DNA from 2 places in the Clostridium sp. JS66 genome. Region 1 is predicted to be linked to the other one. Evidence: a T-box and tRNA genes for the amino acid it is inferred to sense, from the RefSeq annotation. Region 1 holds a T-box; the other holds one or more tRNA genes.
The links. The T-box of region 1 lies ahead of leuS (leucine--tRNA ligase). A T-box ahead of a tRNA ligase gene usually reads a tRNA of that ligase, here a tRNA-Leu.
Positions count from the first base shown of each region.

Region 1 (15,593 bases):
ATATTAAAAGTTTGGAAGGTGGAATACAAAATGGCATTAGTTACTACTAAGGAGATGTTCAAAAAAGCTTATGAAGGCAAATACGCAATAGGTGCTTTCAACATTAACAATATGGAAATAATCCAAGGTGTTGTTAGAGGTGCAAAAGCTAAAAACTCAGCTGTTATTCTTCAATGCTCTGCAGGAGCAATAAAATACGCTGGTGCAAAATATTTAAAAGCTATGGTAGATGCTGCTATAGAAGAAACTGGAATTGATATTGCTTTACATCTAGATCACGGTCCAGATTTTAAAACTGTAAAAGAAGTTATTGATGCTGGATTTACTTCAGTTATGTTTGATGGTTCACACTATGAATATGAAGAAAATGTAGCAAAAACAAAAGAGGTTGTTGATTACGCACATTCTAAAGGCGTTGTTGTAGAAGCTGAACTTGGAGTTTTAGCAGGTGTAGAAGATGATGTTGTCGCTGCTGAACATATATATACTGATCCAGATCAAGCTGTAGATTTCGTTAACAGAACAGGTGTTGATTCTTTAGCTATAGCTATTGGAACTTCACATGGTGCTTTCAAATTCCCACTAGATTTTAAACCTAAACTAAGATTTGATATATTAGAAAAAATACAAGAAAAATTACCAAATTTCCCAATAGTTCTTCATGGAGCTTCAGCTGTTGATCCAGAAGCTGTTGCAACTTGTAATAAATATGGTGGAAATATAGCTGGTGCTAAAGGTATTCCTGTAGACATGCTTAGAAAAGCATCTTCTATGGCTGTATGTAAAATCAATATGGATACTGACTTAAGATTAGCAATGACTGCCGCTATAAGAAAAACTTTTGGAGATAATCCAAAGGAATTCGATCCAAGAAAATATTGTGGAGCTGGAAGAGATTATATTCAAAAGGTTGTTGAAAACAAAATTTCTGATGTACTTGGTTCAACTGATTCTTTAAAATAATACTCAAAAATTCCTTAAAGAAGGACTTAATCCTTCTTTAAGGAATTTTTATTTACAAAACATAATGCAAAAACTTACTAATTCTTTTTAACAGAATTAGGATTGTGCTTATAGCATAGATCTATGAACTTATTATCTGGCACAAATCTTACTTGAATTCTTTCCTCATTGTATTTCAATATTGCTGAATAAATTAACTCTCTGGAAGTAGAAGGATAAAGCTTCATCTTCTTTTTAGGTAAATTATTAATAGCCTTTAAAGACTTGCTATTTTGTGCTGCTAAAATTTCTATATCCTTTACATTAAAACTTATGCATTTTTTTCTCTTAACCCTGCCGATTATTTTATGTATATTTATTTCTTCTTTATTAAATTCATATTCATATTCAACATATAAATACCTTTTAAAATATGCAGTCCCAAAGGATACTACTACTAACACCACTGCTGGAATCATCTGATATGTTACAACCATAATTAATGCTAATATAAGTCCTACAAATGTAACTGATGATAAGGATTTATATTGAACTGTTTTATAAGTAGTAACTAATTGCTTATAATAATTATTCATTAATTACCTCCTATCCATCATTAAAAAATACTACATAAAACTTATGATAATATTGTAACACACTTTACTAACTTATGGTATTTGATTCTTTGTGTTATCTTTTTCTGGTTTCAAAACAGTAAAGATACTACTATTAGATATCCCCAAGATAATTCCAAATTGATACTCATTAAAATCAACAACATTACTAATAATGATAAAATCCCGTTAAAAACAATTATTTAAACGATTTGATAAATCACAAATAAATATCGTATAATAGGAATTAATATATAAATGCTATATACAAAATATAGAAAGGAAACAAACTAAATGGAGAAAGATTTATTACGTATTCCTCAAATGATCTTGATTGGTTCATCAAGTCGAAACAGTGGCAAAACAGCTATTGCTACTGAACTAATTAAACAATTAAAAAATAGATCTCCCATTATCGGATTAAAGATAACCACCATACAACAAAAAAACAGCAAATGCCCTAGAGGCGGGGAAGGTTGTGGAACTTGTTCTAATATGAAGGGAAACTTTGAACTGTTAGAAGAAACTAACGTAAGTGCTAACAAAGATACTTCTCTCCTATTATCGTCAGGCGCTGAAAAAGTCTATTGGCTTAAATGTTTAAAAACACATATTAAACCTGCCATTGAAGAATTTATATCACAAGTTCCTAGGAATGCCTTAATAATTTGTGAATCCAATAGTCTACGTACTGTTGTTAACCCTGGAATCTTTATAATGATGAAAAACTCACAAAACAATATTATAAAGAAGTCTGCAAGTGAAGTAATACATAATGCTGATATTATTATAGAAAATGATTTCAAAAACAGTATTAATTCCATAACTGAAAAAATACTAAAAGAGATTTTACGAAATGACATTAGTTCTAATTTTTTATCTTCTAATACAGGAATATCAAATAAAAATTGATTTTTGTATTACATTAAGCCATCATTTGATGATACTTTAATCTTTTACTAAAAGATTGAAGTATCATCAAATGATGGCTTAAGCAGTATCTGTAATATTATTTAACTTCTACAATCCAACCTTCTGGAGCTTCTATATCTCCAAATTGAATTCCATAAAGCGTATCATAAAGTTTTTTAGTTACAGGTCCTACTTCTTTTTCACTATGAAATACATGCAAATTTCCTTTATACTCTATTCCACCAATTGGAGTTATTACTGCAGCAGTTCCACAGGCACCAGCTTCTTTAAATTCATCTAAGTTATCAATTAAAACATCTCTTTCTTCTACTTCCATCTTCAAACATTCTTTTGCAATATGCAGTAATGAATACTTGGTTATACTGGGAAGAATTGATGGTGATTTTGGAGTAACAAATTTATTATCTTTTGTTATTCCAAAAAAGTTAGCTGCTCCAACTTCTTCTATCTTAGTATGAGTTACCGGATCAAGATAAATACAATCTGCAAAACCATTTTTCACTGCTAATTCATGTGGATAAAGACTCCCTGCATAGTTGCCTCCAACTTTTGCTGCACCTGTACCATATGGTGCAGCTCTATCATATTCTGATACATTAAAGTTTACAGGAACCATTCCTCCTTTAAAATAAGGTCCTACAGGTATGCAAAATACAGAGAATATAAATTCTGGTGCTGGTTTAACACCAATATTATCTCCTACCCCTATTACGAAAGGTCTTAGATAAAGAGTTGCACCAGTTTCGTATGGTGGTACATACTGTTCATTTGCTTTAACAACTTTAATGCATGCATCTATAAATTTTTCTACAGATACCTCTGGCATTAAAATACGTCTGCAACTATCTTGCATACGTTTCGCATTCCTGTCTGGTCTAAATAATTGTATTTTTCCATTTTTTGTACGATAAGCCTTTAATCCTTCAAAACATTGCTGACCATAGTGAAGAGCTGTAGAAGATTCATTTATACTAAGCATATTATCTTGAACTAACTGTCCTTCATCCCATTTTCCATCCTTCCACCTTGATATATATCGTAAATCTGTTTTAATATAATTAAATCCCAAGCTTGCCCAATCAATATTTACTTCTTTGCTCATTAAAAGCACCTCCAAGTAGAATTAATAAATATACATAATTTTCATAAGACTTTATTATTATTCCTCAATATTATATAAATATTTAAATTTTTAATAATTCATACAACTTATGCATATCAAATAAACCCTACTGAAATAAAGGATTAGACACTCAACTTTTTCCAAATAATTGTTGCTACTGTGTTTGAGACAGTACTTGCATCCTACCTAAAATCATAATCATACAGCATTTCTGTATTTCCTGCATAAATATCTGTATTTATAGTTAAATAGTTTTTTTCAATAATAGTACTAATTGTTTTATTAACATCATCTAATTGTAGATTTAATTCATTAATTTTACTCAATTCCGATGGATAATATCGCTGTAAATATTCTTTTAATTTAGCCTTTAAACTATGAATAAACCTATCTTTTGATTTAATAGCTTCATCATAAGATTTATATACACTTAAATACTTATTTTGGTTCCAATTTGATAAGTAGTGTATCCACCCTGAAACTCCTTTATTATACATATCTATAAGTGAATGACAAGTTGATGATATAATGCTGTGTATTCGTATTCTTATATTTAATTGATTACACATTAATTTGCTGAATTCAAATCCTTCTATTGCAAGTTCTAATGGGACTGTAATGTTATGTTTAACTTGCTCTTTTTTATTTTCAATTTCATAAGTAACTTCATAATGATTTCTTAGTAAAATACAATTACTTCCATCTAACGCTCCAAGAAGTGATTCCTGTTGTGGAATTTTTTTAATGTTTAAATTTATTTTATTTAACGAATGGCTATTGAAAGCATTATATGCGTTTATTAAAGAATTAAAATTCATAATATCTTCTCCTTTGCTTTAATATTTTACGGTAATTGTTTTATACCCGCTTAAAGTTATTTTGAGAAATAACTTTTAATAACAAACTTTTGAACTGCTAAAATACTTTTATAGTTGTTTTTGTTGGAATTTTATTTATAAATTCTGCATCTTCCTTGGAAATTCTTAATCCAAAACCTACATTTTCTTTAGCATAATAAAATATATCTAACCCATTTATTTGTGTAAAATAACTTACATCTATATAATTTAAAGAAAGTTTTTCGCCTTTAATTCCTACCTTATAAGTTCCTTTTTCTAGGTTACTATATGACATAATATTAAAGGTCCTAATTTGTTTCCACAAATGTTGTGTTCTCTCATAAATTATGCATACATGATCACTAGAGTTAACCAATATATAATAGTTAGTATCTGATTTAAAATTTTTCATTTCTTCTGATTGTATCTTAATTTTTTCTTGTATTTTATTTATAAATACTTTATCAACTTTTCCCGTTATTTTTATGTTATTTTCTTCTTGTATTTCCTTTACAGCTTCTACTGTATCAATGCTATTTAAATCTCCATTTGCTTTTATGTTATATCCCAAATCTATAATTTGATTTTGAATATCTTTAGCTACTGGAGTAAATCCATCATTCTCATCTACTGAAGATTTACTACCATATGTTAATAATCCTTTTGCAGTTGCAGGTCCAAATATTCCATCTTCAGTTATGTGTAACTTCTTTTGTAAGTTTTGCACAGCCTCTTTTGTACCTTCACCATATATTTCATCTTCTGCAAGGCCAGCTCCAATATATAGATTTAATGCCTTTTGAATTTGCTTTACAATATCTCCTCTATCACCAAATTTAACTACTTTACTAAAATTCTTATCTATAATGATCTGGTTTTGCGCCTTAACAGTTTTAACTGATAAATTTTGAGCATGTACCTGTCTTGTACTACTTAAAGTTATCCCCATTGCTAACGATAACACTATCATTACTTGATTCCTATTCTTCAAAATTGTCTCCCCCCATGTTTTACAATTAAGAATTATAAAATTATACATAATGTAACCATATTCATCATTTATTTTATACATAATTTTGCATAGTTCAATACAATTTGCTTGAAAAGAAAAAAAACGAACATAAAAAGACTTTTTCATTGTAAAATCTTTTTATGTTCGTTTTTTTCACTTTCATGCACTTATATTTTAAATTGATATTTTGAAACATACATAATAATTATCAAATGATAGTTCAATATTACCACCATTGCATTGAAGTATTTTCTTTATATTATATAATCCATATCCTCGATTTTTTTCAGTTTTATTGGAAAATCCTCTATTAAATATTTCATTAACACTAGGTATGGCTAATGAAATTGCACTATTTTTAATTTCTATAATATTTTTATTCTCATCTTTAAATATCTTTAGTATAACACTTTTATCTGAATAATCAATAACAGCTTCAAAAGCATTATTCAAAATATTGTTTAATATATCTGAAAGCTCATATTCCTTTAACTTCCACTTAAACAAATCATTATTTATATAATATGAAAAGTTTATATGCTTTTTTTCAGCCTCACAGCACTTGCTATATATTATAGCTCTTACTATAGAATTATCTATATACATAATATCATCAATACGTTTAATAGAGTAATTTACACTTTTTATATATTTCAATAAAACAGACTTTAATTCCTCTTCTTTAGAAACCTGAATTATTCCATTTATGGTATTTAAATAATTCTTAAAATCATGTTGTTTAGCCCTTATTTCTTCTATAATATTTTCAACAATAGGATCATACTTTTCATGCATCTCTATAATCTTTTTCTCTTCGCTTACTTTGGCAATATAGTAGCACAGGAAAAAATTCAAACTAACTACTACTGCAAACATAGTAATAAATATTATCATATTATTTAATATTAAGCTCTTATTGTATTGCCATATTATTTTAAAAATTAATATGTACCCAACAAAATTCAACACAATATAGTATACTATTCTGGAGCTTATTTCTGTAATATTATATATTTTTTTATTGGGTCCATAATAACTTACTATTATACTAAACAACAATATAATTGCCTGTACACCTAGTTTGAATACAAAAAATGTATAATCAAAATTTTCAACAAAAATTTTCAGTACATATATTGTAGTTAGCTGTAAAATAATTATTACTATGGAATATATACAAATTTCTACCGAAGCTTCTATGAAACTTTTGCCATAAAAAAAACAAATCAGAAGTACAAGAATTACATAACTAATGATTATTCCATAATAGGTAAATAAGGAACTAACAATAGTTTGTATAACTGAATAAAAAACTATTATACATAAATTATTTAATACTTTTTTATCCTTATTTAAACTAAATTTACACCATAAAATCATAAAACAACTTATTTGAAAAAATGTAACAATAAACATTTGAACTATTTCCATTTGTTATCTCCTAATATTAAACACTTAACTTTTACACTTATTAAATGTTTTTCTCTAAAACTTCTGTAACAGTATCCTTAAACTTATAACTTAAAAGAGCATTCTCTTCATAATTTGCAAAGCTTACCTTCCACAACTTTGACGATATAGATTCTACTTTGTCTATAAGCTTCACATTTACTGCAAACGATTTATGACTCTGTAATATGTAATCAGCATTAATAATGGTTAAAACTTTTGCTAAAGACATTTTTTTAGGTTGGTATTTTCCTTTTTTAGTATGTAAAGTAACCTTTCTTAAATTAACTTCAATAAAAAAAATTTCATCTATATTTAACTTTACACTAACACTATTTTGCAGAACAAAAACTACACATTTATTCTTATCTTCTTTAATATTATACTTATATTTTCCTGAAATAAGGAATCTTGTTGTTTCAATTATCTCCTCTTTTCTATAAGGCTTAATTATATAATCATAGCAATGAATTTCTTTAAATGCTTGAATCATATATTTAACATGAGTAGTTATAAATATTATCCAAGTAAACTTATATATCTCCATTTTTCTTAATTCTGACGCCAAATCTAAACCTGATGAATCTTTTAGAAAAATATCTATATAAAAAAAGTTAATATAGTTTCCCTTTGATATATTTAATGCTTCTTCCATAGATTCAGCTTCATATATGTCTAAATTCTTATCTGCTTCACATATCATTTTTACAAGATTTTTTCTTTGGATGTGATCATCTTCTACAATCAGCACACTTAACACTTGAATCCCCCCTTCAAATTACAAAATATGATTAAATATGGTTATGAATACATTTTATTGTATATTAATTTTATTTTCAATGTAATTATTTACATATTCTGCAAAAATCATGTCGTAAAATATATTATTAAATGTCTAAAAAAGTATAAAATATAGCTATATAATTAAGTTTATATTTATATTTCTCAATATATTAACAAACACGTTTACCATTTAACTAAAAATTTATGTTATAATTCAAATTAAAAGTATTATTTTACAAGGAGTTTTTATATGAACGAATTTGAAACAAGACTAATTGATATAGACGTTGAAGATATAAGAGAAAAACTTCAAAATATTAATGCTGTTAAAGTAAAAGAAGAAAATCAAATAAATAACATATATGATTTTCATGATAAAACATTGATAAATAACAAGGGATATGCAAGAATAAGAATAGTTCACGATTTGCTTGATAACTCAAATCATTATTACATGACTACAAAAAAGTTATTAAGCCAAGGAACATATAAAATAATGGAAGAAAATGAAACTGAAATACTAGATGCTGACTCTGGTGAAAAAATATTCAAGTCACTAGGATTAGAGCTTATTCAATCAATAAAAAAATATAGAGAAAGTTATAAATATAAAAATACTCTAGTAGAAATTGATATAAACGACAAGAGTTTCTGTCCTTTTCCTTATATAGAAATAGAAACATCTGATGATAAAGAATTAGAAGAAGTAGTTATATTACTTGGTTATACTATGAAAGATACTACCTCAAAAACTATATTTAAAATACTAGAAGAGAGAGGACTTTAATATCAATCTTAGAATTGGAGAATTTTTAATATGTTTGGTTACGTTACTCCGTGTAAAATGGAGCTTAAAATAAAAGACTATGAAAAGTTTAAGGCTTATTATTGTGGTTTGTGTAAATCCATAAAAAATAATATAGGTAATATTCCAAGAATGGCACTTAATTATGATATGACTTTCTTGGCTATACTTTTAGATTCATTAAATGATACAACTCCTATTTATGAAAAAGAAAAGTGCAGTGTCCATGCCTTTAAAGGTAAAGCTGTTATTAAAAACAACCCTTGTTTACATTATGCTGCTTTTTGTAATACAATTTTGACTTATTATAAATTTTTAGATAATGTAAATGATGATAACTCTATTAAAGGAAAAATTTTTTCAATGCTCTTCAAAAGGTATTTAAAAAAAACTCCTGTAATTTTAGAGGATCATATTAAATATATAGAGAATATATTAATTGAGCTATATAATTATGAATCTAATGCTAAGAATGCCTCAATAGATTCTTTGGCACACCATTTTGCAGAACTTACAGGATTTATTTTAAGTTCTTATAAGAATGATGGTAATAAAGATACATTATATTGGTTAGGCTATAACCTTGGAAAATGGATTTATATTATAGATGCCTTTGACGATTTAGAAGATGATATGAGTAAAAACAAGTTTAATGCTATAAATGCTTGTTTTAATAATGATAATCTTCCATTTAATGAGTTTTCTAAACAAGTGGAACAAAGAATAGACTTCATTTTAGGTACCTGTGCTTCTCAATGTATTTCTTTTTTAAATAAGCTGAAGCTAAAAAAAAATGAAGACTTGTTATATAATATTTTGCAATATGGACTTTTAGAAAAAATGGATAAAGTGTTTAAAAGGAGTGCTGATAAAAATGAGAAATCCCTATGAAGTGTTAGGAATAAAAGAATCTGCCACAAAAGATGAAATAAAAAAAGCTTATAGAGAATTAGCAAAAAAATATCATCCTGATCAATATGGCAATAATCCTTTAAAAGATTTAGCTGAAGATAAAATGAGAGAATTAAACGAAGCTTATGATTATTTAATGAAAAATACTCCTGATGCTTCTTATTCTAACAATAACCAAGGAGGTTATAATAATAATTCTTCATATCAATCAATTGAAATGGACATTAGAAATGGTAACTTTTCTTCAGCAGAACGAAAACTAAACAGTATTACTACAAGAGATGCTGAATGGAATTATTTAATGGGTTTACTTAATCTTCAAAAAGGCTGGTATAATGATGCTTACAATAATTTAAGCATGGCTTGTAATTTAAATCCTGGAAATATGAAGTATAGGGAAGCTTTTAATAGGTTAAATAATATGAATAATTCTTACAGGGAGCCTTATTATAATAATAGAAGAAAAGATACTGGTTTGTGTGATATATGTGCTACCTTATATTGCCTTGACTGCTGCTGTGAATGTAGTGGTGGAGATCTTATAAGCTGCTGTTAAAGTTAGGAGTGTATTTGTATGGATAGTAAAAATACTAAAGCTTCTTATATATCTAAAGGAGGCCTTTTTACAGCCTTTGGAGTTATTTGTATATATTTAAGTACATTATTACCTGTAAATAAACTTTATTTACTAGCAATAGCTTCTTGTATTATCCCACTGTCCGTAATTACAACAAATGTTAAAAATGCACTAATTATATACGCTGCCACTTCAGCTCTTTCATTACTTATATGTGGTTTTAAAATTCCAGTTATACTTTATATAATATTCTTTGGCTTATATGGTACTATAAAGTATTACGTTGAAAAAATGAGAAAAATTTACCTAGAGCTTTTATTAAAGTTAGTTTTCTTTAATATTGTTATGTTCTCTATGCTTATTATTTATAAGCTTTTCTTTCCTAATGTATTAAAATTAAATATATCCATATACTTCATAATCATAGGTGCTCAATTTGCATTTTTAATATATGATTATGTCTTAACACTATTTATAAATGTAATAAACAAAAAGTTTAATTTTTAAAAAACTTTTTCAATGTTGTTGACATATTTGTCATATCTGATATAATGTTTAATGTTGATAAAAATATTGCCCATTAGCCAAATGGTAAGGCACCTGCCTCTGGAGCAGGCATTGTGTTGGTTCGAGTCCAGCATGGGCAGCCATTAAAGAATCCTTAATTTTAAGGATTCTTCTTTATTTATGATTTTAAATAATAATCCTTGACAAAATGTTTCTATTATTATAAAATTTACAATAAGTTAATTATAAAGCTTTGAAGAGGACTAGTAATATTTATATCTTCAGAAGAGAGCTGTTAAATCGGTGCAAAGCAGCGTTGATAAAATATGAACTCACCTTAGAGCTTATCTATTGAAAAGATAGATACGGTTAAAACCGTTATATTTTTGAGTGAAACCTTTATAAGGTTTAATTAGAGTGGTACCGCGGAATTTTGGCCTTTCGTCTCTTAAAGTAGACGAGGGCCTTTTATTTTATTTAAATATTGTCAAGAATAATACTATAAATTAGTAAAGCTAACAGATAAAAGTATGAAAAGGAGCGATAACATGGGTAACTATGGTACTAACATTGATGAAAAATGGCAAAAAAATTGGGAAGAGTCCGGAATTTATAAATTCGATGAAAATAATCCAGGTGAAAAACTTTATACTCTTGAAATGTTCTCTTACCCATCAGGAAGTAAACTTCATGCAGGACATTGGTTTAACTATGGGCCTGTAGATTCTTGGGCTAGAATGAAGAGAATGCAAGGATTTAATGTATTCCAGCCTATGGGTTTTGATGCATTTGGACTTCCTGCTGAAAATTATGCAATAAAAACAGGAATACACCCAAAAGATTCTACTTTGAAAAACATTGAAACTATGGAAAAACAATTAAAAGCCATGGGAGCCATGTTTAATTGGGAAAATGAAGTAATTACTTGTCTACCAGACTATTACAAATGGACTCAATGGGTATTTTTAAAGCTTTATGAAAAAGGCTTAGCTTATAGAAGTGAAGCTCCTGTAAATTGGTGTCCTAGTTGTAATACAGTTCTTGCTAACGAACAGGTAGTTGATGGTGCCTGTGAAAGATGCGGTACTGAAGTTATAAAGAAAAATTTAACACAATGGTTCCTTAAAATCACAGATTATGCTGATGAATTACTTCAAGATTTAGATAAATTAGATTGGCCTGAAAAAACTAAAGCTATGCAAAGACATTGGATTGGTAAGTCAAAAGGTGCTGAAGCTATTTTTAAAGTAGATAAATCTTCTATTGAATTTAAAGTATTTACAACTAGGGTAGATACTCTATTTGGTGTCACTTATGTAGTTTTAGCTCCTGAAAATGATCTAGTTGACGGTCTTACTACTGATGAATATAAAGAGGCAGTAGCTAAATATAAAGAAGATGCTAAAAAACAATCAGATATAGAAAGACAGTCTATCACAAGAGAAAAAACCGGAGTATTTACAGGCTCTTATGCCATTAACCCTATAAATGGAAGAAAGGTTCCTATTTGGGTTGCTGATTATGTTTTAAACACATACGGTACAGGAGCAGTTATGGCAGTTCCTGCTCATGATGAAAGGGATTTTGCATTTGCTACAAAATACAATCTTCCAATAGAACGAGTTATTGAGGGAGGAGATTCTCTTCCATATATTGAACATGGCAAAATGATTAACAGCTCAGAATTTAACGGTCTTTCTACCAACGAGGGTAAAGAAGCTGTAGTAAAAAAGCTTCAAAGCATAAATCTTGGCGGATGGAAAGTTAACTACAGATTAAGAGATTGGTTAGTTTCAAGACAAAGATATTGGGGTGCTCCTATTCCTATAGTATATTGCGAAAAATGTGGAACAGTAGCTGTACCTGAAGAAAATCTACCAGTTGAACTTCCATATGATGTTGAATTTTCACCTGATGGAAAATCTCCTTTATCAAAATCACCTGAATTTGTAAATACAACTTGCCCTAAGTGCGGTGGACCTGCTAAAAGAGAAGCTGATACTTTAGATACTTTTGTATGTTCTTCATGGTATTACTTAAGATATCCTGATAACAAAAATTCAGAAAAAGCTTTTGATACTGAAAAAATAAATAGACTTCTTCCTGTAGATATGTATGTAGGCGGACCAGAACATGCATGTATGCACCTTTTATATGCTAGATTTATAACTAAAGCATTAAGGGATATGGGATATTTAAACTTTGATGAACCTTTCCTATCATTAAGACATCAAGGATTAATCCTTGGACCAGATGGATTAAAAATGAGTAAATCAAAGGGAAATACTATATCACCAGATGATTACATTAAAGAATTTGGTTCAGATGTATTTAGAATGTATCTTATGTTTGGCTTTGACTATTCAGAAGGTGGAGCATGGAGTGATGATGGTATAAAATCCATAGGAAGATTTGTAGATAGAATCGAAAGAATCCTGACTTCTTGTAGAGAGGTAATTAATAACTCTCAAAATGATAAAGCTTCATTAGATAAAGCAGAAAAAGCATTAAACTATGTAAGACATTTTTCTATAAAATCTATATCAGAAGATGCTAGTAAATTCCAGTTTAACACTTCTATAGCAAGACTTATGGAATATACAAATGCTCTTTCTAAATATTTATCAGAGGATGTAAAAAATGCTGGTTTCTTAAAGGATGTTATAGTTGATTTTATAAAACTTCTTGCACCTTTTGCTCCTCATTTTGCAGAAGAACAATGGAGTCTTACAGGTATGAACTTTTCTATATTTAATGAAAAATGGCCTGAGTTTGATTCTAATGCATTAATAAAAGATGAAGTAGAAATTGCAATTCAAGTTAACGGAAAAGTAAGAGCTAAAATAAATATAGCTACAGGACTATCTGATGATGAAATAAAAGAAATTGTGCTTAATAACGATGAAGTCAAATCTTTGATTAAAGATAAGGAATTAAAAAAGATTATAGTTGTTAAGGGTAGACTTGTAAATATAGTTGCAAAATAATAATGGAGGGCTCATAGCCCTCTATTTGTACATTTCAAGAACTTTTTCTGTATTTCTTAGTAAATTAGTAAGTTCAAATACTTCCCCTTCCTCTATAAGCTTATTTAATTGAGCTTGATATCTTTTAGCTTCGGAAAACTTACCCATAGATGATAGCATCAATATATTATTCATTATGTCTGAAACAAGGCTTGACTTTACTTCGAACAACTTTTGAGCATCCTTTATTTCATCTTTTATTTCAAGCATTTGTTCATCTAATTGAAAGGCAGCATCCCCTGCACTTTTTAATTTTAATTTTATATTATCTGGTATTTCATGCTTATATTTATAATTAAGAGAATGTTCTATAGTTGCCCAAAAATTCATTGCTAAGGTTCTTATTTGAAATTCTGCTAAAATATCTTTTTCACCATCTGCCATATTTACAGGATATTTTATAATAACATGATAACTTCTATAACCACTTTCTTTTACATTAGTTATATAGTCCTTTTCATATAATATTTGCATATCCTTTCTTCCTCTTATTATTTCAACAACCTTCTCAATGTCATCAACAAATTGGCACATAACCCTTATGCCTGCTATGTCTTCTATTTCATGATCGATTCTATCTAAAGGTATATTAAACTTATTAGCTTTTTCCAATATACTAGATATTTCTTTTACCCTTCCCGTAACAAATTCTATAGGCGAATACTCATTCTTCCTTCTATATTCCTTTCTTATACTTCTAAATTTAACTTTTAGCTCTTCAACTGCTTGCTCATAAGGTATTAAAAATGCCTTCCATTCCCCTATAGCCATATGCGCTCACCCCTATACAGTAGATTTGATGTAATCATTTCTTATATTATACTACTACTTTCGTTATTTATAACTAAAATAATATAATTTAATTAGTTTTTTTGATATAATAATTTATATAAAATCTTTTAGATAATAAAAGGAGATGTTCTAATGTCAGAAAATATATTTTCCGGTTTAGAAGATTTAGGGTTTGATGATATAGATGAAATAGATTTGTACCATACAAAAAAAGAAGAACTAAAAAAAGAAGAAATTCTTCACTTAACTGATGAGGAAAAGCAAAAAAATTTATTATATAATCGTGAAGTTACATGTCCTGTTTGTGATAATGTTTTTAAAGTTAAAGCAGTCAAAACCTCAGCTGCTAGAATTTTAAGAAAGGATTCTGATTCATTCATCATATTTGATGTTATAAATCCTTATTTTTATGATGTATGGATTTGTAACAAATGCGGATATGCTGCAATGAAAAGAGATTTTAACAAAATCAGAAACTCCGAAATTGAACTAGTAAAGGAAAAAATCAAACCGAAATGGCATCCTAAAGCTTATCCAGATGTATATGACGTAAATGTAGCCATAGAAAGGTTTAAACTTTCTTTATTAAATTATTATGTAATAGATGCAAAGGCTAGTAAGAAGGCCATGAATTGCTTGAAAATAGCCTGGATGTATAGATTGTTAAAAGACTCTGAAAATGAAACTTTATTCTTAAAACAGGCTTTAGAAGGCTTTAATTCTGCCTATTTTAACGAAGGCTTTCCTTTATATAACATGGATAAGTTTACTTCCATGTACATCATAGGCGAATTAAATAGACGATTAGGAAATAATGAAGATAGTTTAAAATGGTTCAGTGAAATAATAACTGCTCAAAGTGCTCCTTCAAAACTTAAAGACCGAAGTAGAGACCAAAGAGACTTAATAAAAGAAGCGGAAGATTTGGAAAAAAGTGCTGATAAGTTAAATAATGATGAAATTCCTGCAAAAGAAGAATCAAAACCAAAAAAAGGATTTTTCTCAAAATTTTTTGGTTAATAGATTTACCAAAAAATATTAGCTCTAACATATCCTCAAAAGAACCATTAGAGCTAATATTTCAATTCATAAAAACATAAATAAATTTATACAAAACTATAACACTTTTTCTTGCAAAATTCTTATAGGATTAAAGTTTAAATGATCTGCTGATGTAACAATATATTGAATTCCATCAACTTCTCCTCTTACAGCCTTTGATAAAGACGCTCCATGCAAATGCCCATATACAACAAGCTCTACATTATATTCCTTAAAT
Region 1 covers NZ_CP131467.1:237,026-252,618, reverse strand. The annotation lists gene fba (class II fructose-1,6-bisphosphate aldolase) at 31-963, shown strand; gene Q6H37_RS01230 (hypothetical protein) at 1,041-1,538, opposite strand; gene Q6H37_RS01225 (hypothetical protein) at 1,851-2,468, shown strand; gene Q6H37_RS01220 (branched-chain amino acid aminotransferase) at 2,566-3,591, opposite strand; gene Q6H37_RS01215 (hypothetical protein) at 3,795-4,430, opposite strand; gene Q6H37_RS01210 (peptidoglycan-binding protein) at 4,528-5,442, opposite strand; gene Q6H37_RS01205 (sensor histidine kinase) at 5,638-6,894, opposite strand; gene Q6H37_RS01200 (LytTR family DNA-binding domain-containing protein) at 6,935-7,672, opposite strand; gene Q6H37_RS01195 (class IV adenylate cyclase) at 7,946-8,482, shown strand; gene Q6H37_RS01190 (DUF5685 family protein) at 8,513-9,391, shown strand; gene Q6H37_RS01185 (J domain-containing protein) at 9,375-9,968, shown strand; gene Q6H37_RS01180 (hypothetical protein) at 9,987-10,496, shown strand; tRNA gene Q6H37_RS01175 (tRNA-Gln) at 10,564-10,639, shown strand; T-box leader at 10,741-10,948, shown strand; gene leuS (leucine--tRNA ligase) at 11,045-13,483, shown strand; gene Q6H37_RS01165 (GTP pyrophosphokinase family protein) at 13,505-14,293, opposite strand; gene Q6H37_RS01160 (DUF2225 domain-containing protein) at 14,447-15,334, shown strand; gene Q6H37_RS01155 (metallophosphoesterase) at 15,431-15,593, opposite strand, start outside.

Region 2 (15,593 bases), 1.2 Mb from region 1:
AATTGAAAATGTGGCTGCTAGTGCTCAAGAATCTAGTGCATTAGCAATATCATTAAACAATCTTGTGGAAAAATTTATAGTTTGAGGTGATTTAAATGAATGAATTTAAAATTGAAATGCCAGAAAATTTCGCAGTAGATGAAGCAGATGAACTTAGGGAAAAGTTTAACTATTTAATGAAGGATGGAGAAAAAAATTTTGCATTAGATTTTAGAAAATGTACTTTTATTGACAGCACAGGACTTGGAGTTTTGGTTTCAGTTTATAAAAAGTGTAAAAGTATAAATGGAAGTCTTAAACTTTATTCAATTAATGAACAAGTTATGAAGATTTTTAGTATGACTAGATTAGACAAGGTATTTGAAATACATAAATAGACTATAAAGAAGGATGATTTTTTGTAATGTAACAGAAAAAATCATCCTTCACTATTAATTTTTCATTCTTAATTATAAAAGTTGAGTTATTAATATTTTAATACATTAAGTACATCTTTTCTTTTTAACAATAATCTAAATAATGGATAACCTATGCAGGTTACAACAACAAACTCTCCTAGACAAACATATAATGTAGAGATCCAAAATGGTTGATGTAGTACAAAGTAAAGTTCAGCACCTACAAACACGCAATTTATAGTAGGCCAAAGAGTAGCAATAAATAAATTTTTGGTTTTACTTATCATATAAACGCTTATAAGGGTAGCTGTAGTTCCAACTAACACATCAATAAGACCTAGAGGACTATATATATTTGATAGCGCGCATCCAAGCACTAAACCAGGAATATAAATAGGGTCTATATATGCTAAAAGTGTCATAACTTCCGAAAATCTAAATTGTATTGCTCCATAACTTAAAGGAGCAATAGCCATAGTAGATGCTGCATATAGTGCGGCTGTTATTGCAATTTTAATTAATTTCTTTAAGTTCATTTTAATTACCTCCAACGCCAAAATCAGTATTATTCCAAAGTATTTCTATATTATCATTTTCTTCAAGAAAACTATAGTTATCTCTAAACCAGCTAATTAGTTCTTCATCTCTTTTAAATGGTGTAGAATTTTCTACATAAATATTTATACATCCATGTTTAAAATACTTTAGTAGATATTCTATATCTGTCTTTATCATTGCCTTTGTTTGTCCTTTAATTCCTACCATAAGGCAAATGGAGTTAAAGTACTTTGATACTTCTTCTGGGCCAGAAAATACAGCCCCTTTTTTCAAAACTTCACATCTAAAATGGTTGTCAAAAGTTTCAATACCACATTTAAATATAATAGGAATATTAAAGAATTGTTTCATTTCTTCAAGTCTGTTTCTATAAATCCAATGGCTTTCAAAAAATAGTTTTTTTATACCCTTAGAATCTAGTACATTTTTTATATCATCTAGAGTTTCTTTAGGTAGTTCAAAACAACTGCCTGAATTTATAACTTCCAGTACATTATGCTTTCCTGTAACATTTTTTAAAATTTCCTTATTGAAATTTACATTGAATTGAGTGTCACTATTATTATCTTCTATATAATCGCAGAAGGTACATTTTCCCCATGCACAGGGTGAAGCCTTTAATAGGACAATTTCTCTTTGATTTTTATTGGTTATATCACTGTAACGAATCATATATCATTTCCTCCTTGTTTTATTATTTTAAGAAGTGGTTGATCAAGGTGAACACTTCTTATTGAATTGTATGATCGACATTAAGTGTTTAAATTTATAGAATACTTTACTATTATAGTATTTATTTTTGGAAACGTCCATGCTAAAATTGAAAATTTTTCTGTGGTTATTTAGAATAAAACTAATAAAAGTTTTACGATAAATTCATTAATTGTAAATATATAGAGTGTATTATAGTTATATAAAATGGATAAATAAGAAAGGAGGTATGTAATTTGAAAAAGGCAACAGTTAAAATAATATGGGTTATTCTGGCAGCTGCAATGCTAGTTCCATTTATATTAACCATATTAATGAATTCACCTAAAGTAATACATTGGATAATAAATTAATAATTTATTAGTATTGTAATTTAAGGTACAAAAGTGTCTAATTTGTAGAAAAGAATGCATAATAGAAAAGATAATAAAAAAAATGCAAAAAACTGTTGACAAATTATATGTTTGCCAGTATAATTAATAACTGTGCTGAGGAAATGCACAATACAAATTGGGGTGTCGCCAAGCGGTAAGGCATAGCACTTTGACTGCTACATGCGTAGGTTCGAATCCTGCCATCCCAGCCATTGGTTTACTAGCTCAGTTGGTAGAGCACATGACTTTTAATCATGTTGTCCGGGGTTCGATTCCCCGGTAAGCCACCAAATAAAAATTAATAAGTAAATTATTTAATTTACAAATATTAATTTGTAAATTGTAATTTTATATGCAGGTGTGGCGGAATTGGCAGACGCACTAGACTTAGGATCTAGCGCCAACGGCGTGGGGGTTCGACTCCCTTCACCTGCACCAATTATTAGATTACATGGATAAGTGATAGTAAATATTACTTATTTTTTTATTTGAAAAATAATTTGGTAAAGTAAAAATATCATGAATTTTATAAAAGCATGACTTTCTTATATTAAGTGAAGTTGTCAACTAAAAGTAGACAACAATAAAAGCAATATTAACCAAAGCCTCGTTCAGTTCGATACTGAATGGGGCTTTGATAACTTAATGCATATGCTGGTCTATCATTATTGTAATAATGGATGTATCTGTCCACAAATTCAAATAGATCATCTTCTTCCCAAAATCTAAAATCAACTGCCATTTCATCTTTAATCCAACCGTTTATTGATTCAATAACTGGGTTATCTGTTGGAGTTCCTACTCGCGACATAGAGCGAATTATGTTACAATTATTATGAGCTTTTGCGAATGCTCTTGAAGAATAGACTGCTCCTTGATCCGTGTGCAAAACGACTGGAGTTGTTTGTTCTTCAATTTTTTTCTTTAAATCTTTCAAACATAAAAAGTAGGTACGTCTATCACCGGGTTTAGATGTGAGGTGATGTGCAATAATCTCATTGTTGTATGTATCCATAATATACGTTAATTCGTATAAGCGGCCTCTATGTTTAAGGCAAGTCATATCTGAAACTACTAATTCTAATGGTTTTGAAGCATTCCACTTTCCTTTAACTATGTTTGGATAAACGATATTTTCATTCCCAGGTCTCCTATATTTATAATTTCTAACTTTGGATTTGATGCCACTGATTTTACAGCACTTATGTGCAAGATTATCTGAAAACGACCACCCAGTTTCCTTGCGGATGACTGCAGCGAGTCTATGATATCCATATGATTTATGTTTGCTATGAGCTTCTTTCAGTAAATCTGTAAGTAGTTCCCTATCTTTCTCATATCGATTCTGTACACCCTGACGGGATTTCCACTTGTAGTACCCAGAACGGTTAACCTGCATTAAAATACAAAGAGCCTTAAGAGAATATTTAACTTTTAAGTTGTCAATTATTTCGTACTCGGATCTTTTATAGAAACGAACTCCTTGTTTGCACCAACTCCTTTCACCATGTACCCTTTTTTTAACCTTTCAATTTCGATTTCTTGTTTTGCTACAATTAAACGAAGTCGATCTAATTCCTTCATTGATTTGCTTCTATGTAATGCTGCAAACTTATTTCCTGATTTCTTTTTATTTTCTAAGCCAGCTTCACCTTCATTTAAATATTTATGAATCCATGTTGCAATCATACCACTTGCGATACCTTCTTCTTTTGCTAAAGTTGGCCGACCAATACCTTCATCAAAATATCTACGGACAATACGGAGTTTTTCTTCCTTAGACCATTTTTTATTTTGACCACCTTTTGTTCTACTCATCATAATCACATCCTTCTAACTTGATTTTAACATGAAAAAAGTAGACATGCTTTTTTCATGTCTACTTTTATCTTACAACTTCACTTTCTTATATTAAGTCATGTTTTTACTTTTTATAAGTTGTATATATAAAAGTGTTGAAAGTTGTATAAATGCATATTATAATTTAATCATATAAATTGACAGAATTAAATGAAAAATATATAAAAAAGTAACAATCAAAATATTTTGGTTGTATTTGCGGAGGTGAGTTTATTTGAAAAAGTTAGGAACAAAAACAGTAATTACTATTGCTGTATCTTCATTGGTGATAGCTATTATGGGGGGATTTGCTTTATTCAAGAAAAAATAGTTAGATAAGTTATTAAACCAAATTTCGTTAAGCTGAATTTTTGTTAATTTAGCTTAATGTATTAATTTGTCTAGGTATTTTTTTATAAAAAAGTGTTTATTATAATAAATAATTAGAAAAATTTACGTATATTTAGTTTGCTATTGAAATAAGGTGATTTAAGCCTTATTTTTTTAATTTTTTTAATATTATGTATAACAGCATAAAACGACTTTTTTCGCTTATAATGAAATATATATTTATATAAATGGGGAGTTGTTTTATGAAAATTAATAATTTTGTATTATATGAAAATACTAAAAATGACAGCTTTGCATATGGCACAAAATTTATACCAAAAAGAACATTGAATAAATCAACGGATTCTATGGTTGCTTCTATAGAAAAATACATTAGTGGCAAAGATGCTTACAATGTATCATTTAAGAAGAATAATAATGGTAAAACTCATTCAAATACTTATAGTTTTACTAAGGAAGTTTTTAAACGATATATAGATTTTTTAACTAACTTTACTATTGATGCAGCAAATAATCAGTCAAATTTAGAAAAAAGTTTTACTGTGGAATTTGAAGGTGAAATAATTCTAAGTTCTCTTGACAAGGATCATGTAAAAATATGTTCTGTAAAGCATAAACAAAATTCTTCAAGTAGAATATTTTTTACACTACTAAAAAAGGAATTGTTGACTTATATAAATGTTTTAGAAAACATTTATGAAGGTAAGGAAATTATGAGTTCTCTAGGTTATGAAATGGGATTTTTGATTAATCCATTGAGTAAAAAAGAAAGAGACGAATTATATTTAAGTACACTTTATGCATTAGCAGATGGCGCATTAGATGGAAAAGATGAAAAAGCATTTTATAATATATCAAAAGAAATAAAAAGAGTTTTAAACTATTAAAAAATAAGTTAGCTGTGATTTTGACAGTTAACTTATTTTGTTATATATAATATTAACATTTAGTTTTTCACTCTAAAATAGTATTCAGATGTATCTGGGGTAATAGGTTTAAAATGATAGCCTAAATTTTTGTAGTATAGTATAACAGATTCTAAACAATCACAGGTACTTTTATTGTTTGCATCACAATGCATGAGTAAAAATATTTTGTTAGGATTAATACATTTTTGAGTAGCTTCCCTATATAGTTTATTTGGCTTGATGTTATAATTAATTCCATCAGAAGTACATAAATTCCAATCATATATTTTATAATTTTTTGCATGTAATTCTTCTAAAAGATTTTTAGTTAGGTGTTTTTTACTTCCAGAAGGAAATCTTATTATTTTAGGTTCTATACCAAGTACTTTCTTTATTTCCATAGAAGTTTCATTCATTTCATTTATAAAATCTTTATCACTTGCATAAACCTTTTTATACACATGAGTATAGGTATGTAATCCTATGCTGTGACCTTCGCTATACATTCTTTTTAAAATATCTTCTCGACCATTTATTTTGTATCCAACCACAAAAAAAGTAGCTTTTACATTTTGTTGTTTTAAAATATCTAACATTTTATTTGTTACATTAGTACTAGGACCATCATCAAAGGTTAAATATATAACTTTTTCATCCATAGAACTTGGTGATGCTTTAACATTATTATAAAAACTTATTGGTATAGTGCAGTTAAACAATATAAAAATGATAAATAGACATGAAACCGTAATTAATACTGCTTTATTTTTTATTTTCATAGTGTATTCCTCCATAGTGTATTTCAAATTTTAGTTTTATACTTAAAAGATTACTCAAGTTAAGTTTATAGGTAGTATATGCACTATGAAAAATTTTAATAATTAACATAGATAAAAAGAACTGAATTATTAAATAACAACTAATCCAGTTCTTTTTTATTAATATATCTAAAAAAAGTTCTTTAATTTATTAAATGGAAAAACTCTTACAACAGCATGTCCTTTTACATCTTTTAAGTTAATTGGTCCCAATATTCTACTGTCAGTGCTGTTGGTTCTATTGTCTCCAAGCACAAATATGCAGCCTTTAGGAACTGTAAACTTTGTTTGAGAAGTAAGAGGTTGTGTAACTGTTTGAGGATCTAGATAAGGTTCATTAAGTTCTTGATCATTTAAATATACTTTACCGTCTTTTAATTCTATTTTATCATCTTCTATACCAATAACTCTTTTAATGTAATTAGATCCATTAACATCTTTAGAATCAAATACTATTATATCTCCTCTTTTAATTTTGTTCATTTCTGTACTTACTTTTTCAATAAATAGAACATCTTTATCATGAAGAGTGGACTGCATAGACGGTCCATCTACATCAACTCTTGCAAAAACATAACTATGAATGAGCAAAGCCATAATTAAAGCAGTTACTATAACAAATATTAAATCTTTAGCTTCTTTTATAAAATTACTTTTATTCAATTTACCCTCTTTATCCATTTTTTCACTCCCTAATTCTTTAATATGATGTTAAGTATATCAAAAATATATGAATTTTTAATTGACTGTTTATGTAGTTTTTGTAAATAAGATTTTTTCAGTAATTTATGTAATAAACACATTTAATATTAAGAAAATATTAAGAAACTATTGAGCTTTATTTTAAGATTTACAATATACAATGGATACATAATAAAGTTTAAATAATAAGGAGTGTATATATCGTGAAAAATTCAAAAAGTATGGCAACCTTCTTTGCTATGTTACCAGGAGCAGGACATATGTATTTAGGACTTACAAGACAAGGAATTGAGCTTATGATGCTATTTTTCTTTACTATTTTCTTAAGTTCTAGTATTGGTTTGGAGTTTTTAGGTGTCTTTTTACCAATAATATGGTTTTACAGTATTTTTGATGTGAGGTCAAAAGTTATGAGTGAAGAACCTCTAGTGGATTCAAATTTAAAAATATTTTCTAGTATGCAGCACAAAGAAGATTTTTGGGGAAACAGATCTATGGAAAAGTATATTGGATATTTTTTAATTATTGTAGGTATATTAGCATTAATTAATAATATAATAGTTCCACTAGCAAGTAGTTATATTGATTACTCAGTTATAAGATATATAAAATGTGTTGGTATGTCTGTTTTCTTCATTGTTTTAGGATTATTTCTTTTAAGAAAAAAAAAGGTCCTTTATCTAAAGGCAGGTGAAGAAAAATGCAAGGAAGAAGAGTAGGAACTTTAACTTTAGGTGGGGTGTTTATAATTGTTGGAGTACTATATCTCTTAATAAATGTTTTCAACTTTCCAATTGATTTTACTATTGTTAAGTTTTGGCCATTAGTATTAATATCATTAGGTGCAGAAGTTTTAATTTATAGATATTATTCATTAAAAAATGATTCTGTAGTAAAGTTTGACATTTTAAGTATTTTTCTAATAATGGTAGTATTAATATTTTCCTTTGGCCTTTATGCATTTGGTAAATTTAGCACTGAGTTATTAGATCCAACTTCACCGTTATTTTACAAAAGACATGTTAGTTATATACCTTATATGATTACATCATTAAGTTGCATTGTATAAGTTTTTGTAGTTTTCAATATCAATGGATTCTTAGAGTCCTGTGAAGTAGTTTGATTATGAGGAATACTTCTTACCCGAGCAAAGCTGGTAAAATGTCATTTAGGCACAATATAAAGGTGGATTATTTATGAATATCAGGAAAAGTATTATTACAATGATTATTACATGTATAGGAATAGGTATTTTTCTTATGGCAGAATATTTTATTTTCTTAGCAAAGCATCTATAAAAAAGGATATTAAATGTGAATTAGGTAGTAATTTAGAAGTAAATCCTAGTATAAAATATAATAAGTTAGAATTTGTATATTGATCTTTTATTTTAAAGAAGAGAAGTATTTTTATAAGCAAATTAAATTCAACTTAGAGATGTTTTATATAAAAAAGTATAATACTGAAATGAAAGTTCTAAAGTGTGCCCTTTGTCAAGGACAATAAAAAAAGAGTTATTTTAAATTAAGAAGATGATTTCTGTATTGTACAGGAGTCATCTTTTTTAGTCCCCATTGATATCTATAGTTATTATAGTAAAACATGTAGTTTTCGATTTCTTCCTTAAGTTCACTTAAAGTTTCACATGACTTAATGTACGATTCATCTTTAAAGTGTCCAAAAAACGATTCCTGCGGCGCATTATCCCAGCAATTACCGCGCCTTGACATGGATTGTCCTAGGCGGTAGCCTTTCACTAGGCTTTGAAACTTAGGACTTGTATAGTGAGCGCCTTGATCAGAGTGAATAAATGCATCTATAGTAAGTTTAACTTGTCCTTCATTTATTAGTTTGTCTATCGTATCTGTAGCTATGTCAAGCGTCAATTTATCTGATAGATTATATGAAAGAATTTCATTAGTAGATCCATCCTTAATTGTTGATAGATATGCTTTCTTACCATTGCCGTAAAATAAGTAAGTTATATCAGTGAGAAGCACCTTCCCAGGTGTATTTTGTTTAAAATTCCTATTTAATAAATTAGGCAGGGTGGTATGTTCTTTAGTAGCTTTCATTATTCTTCTATAAGGATTTGCTTTTCTAATAGGACAAATAATTCCGTACTTTATCATTATCCTTCGAATACGTTTTAAATTGTATACGATTCCAAATTCACCTTCTAATGTCATTTTTATTTGCTTAGCTCCTTTTTTGCGTCCTTTAAAGTTATATGCTTTTAGAATGATATCTCTCGACATCTCATCCTTACCAGTGCGTTTATTCCTTGCTCTATGGGATTTTGATGAAAAATAATTATAGTATCCAGAACGCGATACACCTACTATTTTGCATAAATAACTAATCAAGTTTTTCAACTTATGCTTTGTAATTACCAACTTAATAAGATTGAACTTCTGTTCAGCCGGTAGGCTTATTTCTTTTTCATCATCCCCCTTTCTAACATATCGAGTTTTTTTAACAATTCATTCTCAGCTTTAAGCAAACTAATTTGCGCCTTAAGACGTTCATATTTTTCTTCGATGGAGAGTTCCGTATCTCTAGGCCTCCCTGAATTATCTTTTCTGGTATCCTGTAATCCTAATACACCTTCCTTATTGTACGCAGTACGCCATCTATAAGCTGCCATTTCTATGCGCTTTTTCCCCAAAATATTTATGTCAAATCCGCATTCTTCGAATATTAGCCTTGGAAACTTGCCTTTTCCGTCCTCACTTATAAAGATGCGCTTAAATTCATCAGTATAGGTTATTCCCTTCGCGCTGACGCGCTTAACATATTTGTTCTTAGATAGTATTTCTAGTTCTTCATTTGTGAATATTTTCTTGCTCATTCAACCTACCCCAATCTCTCAATCTCAGCTTGTTTTATTATAACAAAAATACCCTATAGGGTAGACTCTTTTTTCTTTGTCTACTCTATAGGGTACATTTTATTCAGAATTACACTTTTTATTAATTTATTATAGTATTTTAAAGAATAGTTATGAAGTTAAAAAAGCTATTTATAAATCTTTATTAATATAAAATTTTATTGAAATAAGTATGGAACTAAGAAATAGTATAGCTGCAATTACAGCAATGAAGCTAGCTATTAGCCAATCAGGCTGGCTATTTAAAGAAGATATAAGATTTTTAGGAACTCTTATTATATTACTAGCTAAAAAAGTTGTAGTACCTAAAAACAAACAAAACATAGCAATGAGAAAATATCTTGATTTTTGATAGCCAAATTTAAAATAGAAGGGGAAATATACACAGCAAATAATTAAGACTCCAATGGTAATACTCAAAATATCCTCTAAATTCATTAGTCTATTCATGTGGACAAAGCCTAAGAAATTTAATAAAGTTGTAAAAACAAATGATACAAGTATTCCTATAAATATAAAAAACAGTGAAGATAGGTATTTTGCTATAACTAAGGTAGTTCTATCTATAGGTAAGCTATTAAGCATTATTTCGGATTTGTTTTTATCATCAAAACCACAGGCTCCTAATATAAGCATATATGGGATCATATATGGAATCATGGCAAATATCATAGAAGCATTGGATTGAAAGCAAAATACAAAGAATAAAGCATATAAAACAGAAATGAGTAAATATTTTTTTTGAATAAGAACATCTTTTAAAATTAGATTTAACATTTTTAGACCCCCTTTACTGTATAAAGCATAATATCTTTTAAAGTAGCTTTTTCAATTAAAGAATTATTTTTAAATGGTTTTTTAAAATTTTTTCAGTATTATTGGTTAAAGCTTCAAAGCCAAAGAAATTTAAAAAATTATTTATAAATCTTTATTAATGTAAAATTTTATTGAAAGAAGTATGGAAATAAGAAATAGTATAGCTGCAATTACAACAATAAAGCTAGTTATTAGCCAATCAGGTTGATTATTTAAATAAGCCATAAAGTTTATAGAAGTTTTGTTAACATTCTTAACCAAAATCATTACAATAGCAAAAATCAACATGAATGTAGCTCCCATAAAATATCTAGCTTTTTGATAACCCAATTTGAAGTAAAGAGGAAAGTGTAAACAGCTCATAATCAAGGTGCCAATAGAGGTTCCAAAAACATCTTCTAAATTCATTAGTCTATTCATGTGGATAAAACCAGAGATGTTTAATATAGTTGAAAAAGTGAATACTAAAGCTATTCCAATGAATATAAAAAGTATTGTAGATAGATATTTTGATATTACTAAGTTAACTCTATTTATAGGCAGGCTATTAAGCATTATTTCAGATTTATTCTTATCATCAAAACCACAAGCTCCAGATATAAGCACATATGAAATCATCACTGGAAGCATATCGAATATCATAGAAGTATTAGATTTAAAACAAAAGGCAAAAAACAAAGTGTATAAAATAGAAAAAAGTAAATATTTTTTTTGAATAAGAACATCTTTTAAAATTAAGTTTAACATTTTTATATCCCCTTTACTGTATAAACCATAATATCTTCTAAAGTAGCTTTTTCAATTAAAGAATTGTTTTTAAACAGTCTTTTAATTTTTTCAGTATTATTTGTTAAAGCTTCAAAGCCAAAGGAATTTTCTCTTATACCAATAAATTCTTTCCTTGTATCACTATCTAAGAGAGATTTATCACCTTTTACAATACTGTAGTTTTGAAGAATATCATCTTTTGTATCAGAAAATATTATTTTTCCTTTATTTAAAAAGGTTATATAATCTGCAACTTTTTCCAAGTCTGTAGTAATATGAGTTGAAAAAAGTATTCCTTTATTTTCATCCTGTATTATTGAATAAAGAATATCCAGCATTTCACTTCTGAAAATAGGGTCAAGACCAGAAGTAGGTTCATCCATAATAATAAGTTCTGCCTTATGAGAAAGGGCAATGGCAAGAGAAAACTTCATTTTCATTCCTTTTGATAGTTCTTTAACTTTTTTCTTTTCAGGTAAATTGAAATCTGACATATATTTATTAAAAGCTGTATTGTCCCAATTTTTATAAAATGGAGCTATCAAGTTTTTCATTTCTGTTAAAGTTAATTCTTCGTAAAAATAATTTTCATCATAAACAAAACCTATTTTTTGTTTTATGTCCTTTTCATTTTTGATATTATCAAGTCCCAAAATTTTTATTTCACCGGAATTTTTTTTGATTAGATTCATTATTAGCTTTATAGTGGTACTTTTTCCAGCTCCATTTGGGCCTATAAATCCCATAATAAAGCCTTTTGGTAGATTAAAGCTTATGTTGTCTAATGTAAAACCTTTATATTCTTTTCTTAAATTTTTAATTTCTAAAATATTACTCATAGTAATCCTCCATAATCATTATTACTGCAATATATTTAACTTGAGGAACTGTCAAACAATATGTCTAACATTTCTTTTAAGTCATTTAATGACAAACCTACAAGTTTACTTTCCTCAACAGCTTCTAAAAGTTTATCTTCAATAATTTTTAATCTTTTTTCTTTTAAGAGTTCCTTATTTTGACTGGCAACATAGGAACCCTTTCCTGGAATAGTTTCAATAAAACCATCATGTTCTAGTTCTTCATAGGCTCGTTTTGTGGTAATAACACTTATTTTTAATTCTTGAGCTAAGTTTCTTATGGATGGTAAAGACTCACCTTCACAAAGACTTCCGTTAAAAATAAGATTTTTTATTTGTTTTGTAATTTGTTCGTATATTGGTTCACCAACTGAGTTTGAAATAATTATGTTCATAGTAAGATTCTCCTTGCAAAAGAGTGTGTATATATAATATACTGTATATGAACAGTATATACAGTTATAACAATCGTGTCAATATTATTAAAAAAATAATTTAATAAACTTTACAAAAAAAGCATAATGCGACATAAGGGTGCAGTGGAAGTTTGGATTTTAACTTTTATTCCATGATATATTATAAGGGTGTACTCACGGCTAAATGTTTTAATTATTCTAAAGCTCAAAACTTTTTAAAACCTAAGAACTTTGTCAAACTCGGTTCCCTCAGACAGGACTAAAGTTCTAAGGCTTTCAAAAATTTTGAGCTAAGAATAATACTAAAACAATTTAGCTAATGTGAGTGCACCCTTATAATATATCACTGCATAAAAGTTAAAATTCAAACTATCAAGTTCAAGTGTATGCATTTAATTGCATTGTTACATACAATTTCAGTAAGTCAAAATTGTATTCATAATCATAACTTATGACAATTAAGAATTAAGGTAGAGCCTGATGTTTGGTTAATATACTTAGTTTAAAAAGAAGTCGTTTTTTATTTTGTAGAAATACCTCAAAAGAGACTTATTGTTTATGCCGTTGAAAAATATAATGCTGAAACCTACAAATGTTTTCAATGCAGACTCCATCTAAAAAGTTGTGTCGCAATGTACTTATATTATAAACTTACATTTATTGATTTACTACTTTTAGTATTCCTGTTGCTACAGCTTGTGCAGCCTTATTTTGAAAACTATCATCATTTAATAGTTTTTCTTCAGTAGGATTACTTATAAATGCAATTTCCGCTAATATTGCTGGCGCATTAGTATTTTTCAAAACATAGTAACCTGCTGTTTTTATTCCTCTGTCCTGCAAACCTATAGCTTTAGTCAATTCTTGTTGTATTGATTGTGCTAATTTTTGACCTTCAGGGCTGCCTGATAGATAATATGTTTCTGTTCCATTAGCACTTGGATCATCTGCACTATTAGCGTGGATACATACAAAATATTGGACATCCGCATTATTTGCTATATCACATCGTGCTTGGAGGTCTTGTCCTACATCTGAAGGCCAGGATACATTATCACTAGTTCTAGTGTATACAACATCTATACCATTATCTTGGAGGATTTTTCCAACTTTTAGTGTTATAGCTAAATTAACATTTTTCTCAAGTACTCCTGTAGGACCAACTGCGCCAGAATCATAGCCTCCATGGCCTGGGTCTAAAGCTATTTTTATTGATCCACTTCCAGTTATAAGCTTATTTACTAATGAATCTGAAATTACACCAGTTCCACCTAATATACTTATAGTGGATATACTACTTAAATTAGTTTTAATTATAGAATTTTTTGTATTATATGAGTTATTTACTAAAACAATTGGTGATGATTTTTTTGCAGCGGCAGCAGACCCTGATAGAGCATCTGCAAAATTTTCTCCATTAGCTAAGTATACATTATTAAAAGTTATAGTACTTGAAAATTCATTAATAACTGCTAAGTTAGTAGCATATCGGTCAATTCCGCTTAATCTTTTACTATTCTTAAAATTGATACTAGTATTACTAACAGCCCCTTCGCCGCCAACAATATAAGCCATATTTACGTTATTTTTTTCAATAAAGTTTTTAACACTATCAGGCAATATATCCTTAGTGGTAAGAAGTATAGGCATTTGTTTTGCAGCTGCAATAGGAGCTGCTGATACTCCATCAGGAAAATTTTCACCAGAAGTAATAAAAATTCCATTGTTTGTTCCTATAAGTTCTGCTACTTTTACACTAGTTTCATATCTATCTTGTCCATATATTCGAGTATAGCTTATATTGAGACTGTCTAATTGTTTATTAATATTTTCAGATATTACCCCAGTTCCTCCTATTATAAATGCATTTTTTGCACCTAGTCTTTTTATTTCTTGTAGTACATTACTGCTTATACTATTTCTTGTTGTTAATAAAATAGGTGCATTGTATTTTTTTGATAGTGGTGCTGCACTTAAAGCATCTGGAAAGTCTTCACCTGAAGTTAGTATAACGCAATCTGATTTGTCCCAATTATTTTGAGAAATCTTTACTGATGTTTCATATCTATCTACACCACCAAGTCTTTGAGTTGAAGCATTAGCTGATACTTTCATAGAAGTGCCAAAAAACACAAATAAAAAACATGCTAAAACTACTAAAAATTTTTTTCTTAAAAACATCTACCCTCACCCCTTATACTGTTCTACGTTTTATTTTAACACATATTTTTATATTATTGTTATGGCATTTAGTGGATGTAATGTTTATAATTATAAAGGAATAATGTAAAATGTAGGTAGAGCTTTACAAAAAAATTCATTATAATATATTAAAATAAACATTAAACTGAACATAATAAGGAGAGTACATTCATATGAAAAAAATTTTTTTAGATACAGAAACTACAGGACTTGAACCAGGACAAATTATACAACTTACATATTGTGTTTGTGATATAAATTCTAGAGGGGAAGAAAAGGTTTGTTTTGCAAAGAATTTTTTCTTTGATGTAGATTATGTTGAACCATCTGCAGAAGCTGTACATGGTTTTAGTGTAGAAAGGTTGAAAACTTTATCTATGGGACAAGGATTTAAAGATGTAGCTTCAGAAGTAGCTGCAGATTTAAAAGGAGGAATTTTTATCGCTCATAATGTAAAATTTGATCAGAAATTTGTTACTGCTGAATTTGAGAGATTAAATAGTATCCATTGGAATCCTGCTAAGTTTTTTTGCACTATGCAGTATTTTAAATCAAAAGTAAATGCAAAGACAAAAACTGGACGACTAAAAAGTCCCAGATTAGAAGAGACTATGGATTTTCTTCGAGTAGATCAGAATAAAGTGCTTCAAGGTGCTAAAAAGCTTTTTAATTGCGAAGACGTTGATTTTCATGATGCTAGATATGATGTAGCAGGACTTGTATCTTGTTACTATAGAGCTAGAAAATTAGGTTATGATTTGTAGTACATAGATTTAGTAATATAAAAATATTGCAATACAATATTTTTATATTACTAAGGTTAGAATGTTAACTATTTTGCAAGTTCATAAATTGCATGACCATAGATTTTAGCATTAAGTATTAAGTCATCTATTTCAATGTATTCATTTGCCTGATGATCAAGGTCAGGTTTTCCAGGGAATATTGGTCCGAAGGCAACTATGTTTGGCATTTCTTTAGC
Region 2 covers NZ_CP131467.1:1,401,509-1,417,101, forward strand. The annotation lists gene Q6H37_RS06690 (methyl-accepting chemotaxis protein) at 1-85, shown strand, start outside; gene Q6H37_RS06695 (STAS domain-containing protein) at 96-377, shown strand; gene Q6H37_RS06700 (QueT transporter family protein) at 467-934, opposite strand; gene Q6H37_RS06705 (radical SAM protein) at 936-1,628, opposite strand; tRNA gene Q6H37_RS06710 (tRNA-Gln) at 2,179-2,253, shown strand; tRNA gene Q6H37_RS06715 (tRNA-Lys) at 2,256-2,331, shown strand; tRNA gene Q6H37_RS06720 (tRNA-Leu) at 2,396-2,479, shown strand; gene Q6H37_RS06725 (IS3 family transposase) at 2,637-3,491, opposite strand; gene Q6H37_RS06730 (transposase) at 3,488-3,862, opposite strand; gene Q6H37_RS06735 (hypothetical protein) at 4,474-5,118, shown strand; gene Q6H37_RS06740 (polysaccharide deacetylase family protein) at 5,178-5,918, opposite strand; gene lepB (signal peptidase I) at 6,087-6,638, opposite strand; gene Q6H37_RS06750 (hypothetical protein) at 6,863-7,378, shown strand; gene Q6H37_RS06755 (LiaI-LiaF-like domain-containing protein) at 7,360-7,728, shown strand; one part of gene Q6H37_RS06760 (IS3 family transposase) at 8,174-9,123, opposite strand; one part of gene Q6H37_RS06760 (IS3 family transposase) at 9,123-9,510, opposite strand; gene Q6H37_RS06765 (ABC-2 transporter permease) at 9,682-10,326, opposite strand; gene Q6H37_RS06770 (ABC-2 transporter permease) at 10,468-11,112, opposite strand; gene Q6H37_RS06775 (ABC transporter ATP-binding protein) at 11,115-11,972, opposite strand; gene Q6H37_RS06780 (GntR family transcriptional regulator) at 12,008-12,388, opposite strand; gene Q6H37_RS06785 (cell wall-binding repeat-containing protein) at 13,067-14,590, opposite strand; gene Q6H37_RS06790 (3'-5' exonuclease) at 14,785-15,375, shown strand; gene pepV (dipeptidase PepV) at 15,444-15,593, opposite strand, start outside.
Region 2: it encodes a tRNA-Leu, which carries the amino acid that the T-box ahead of leuS (leucine--tRNA ligase) is inferred to sense. The anticodon was not compared.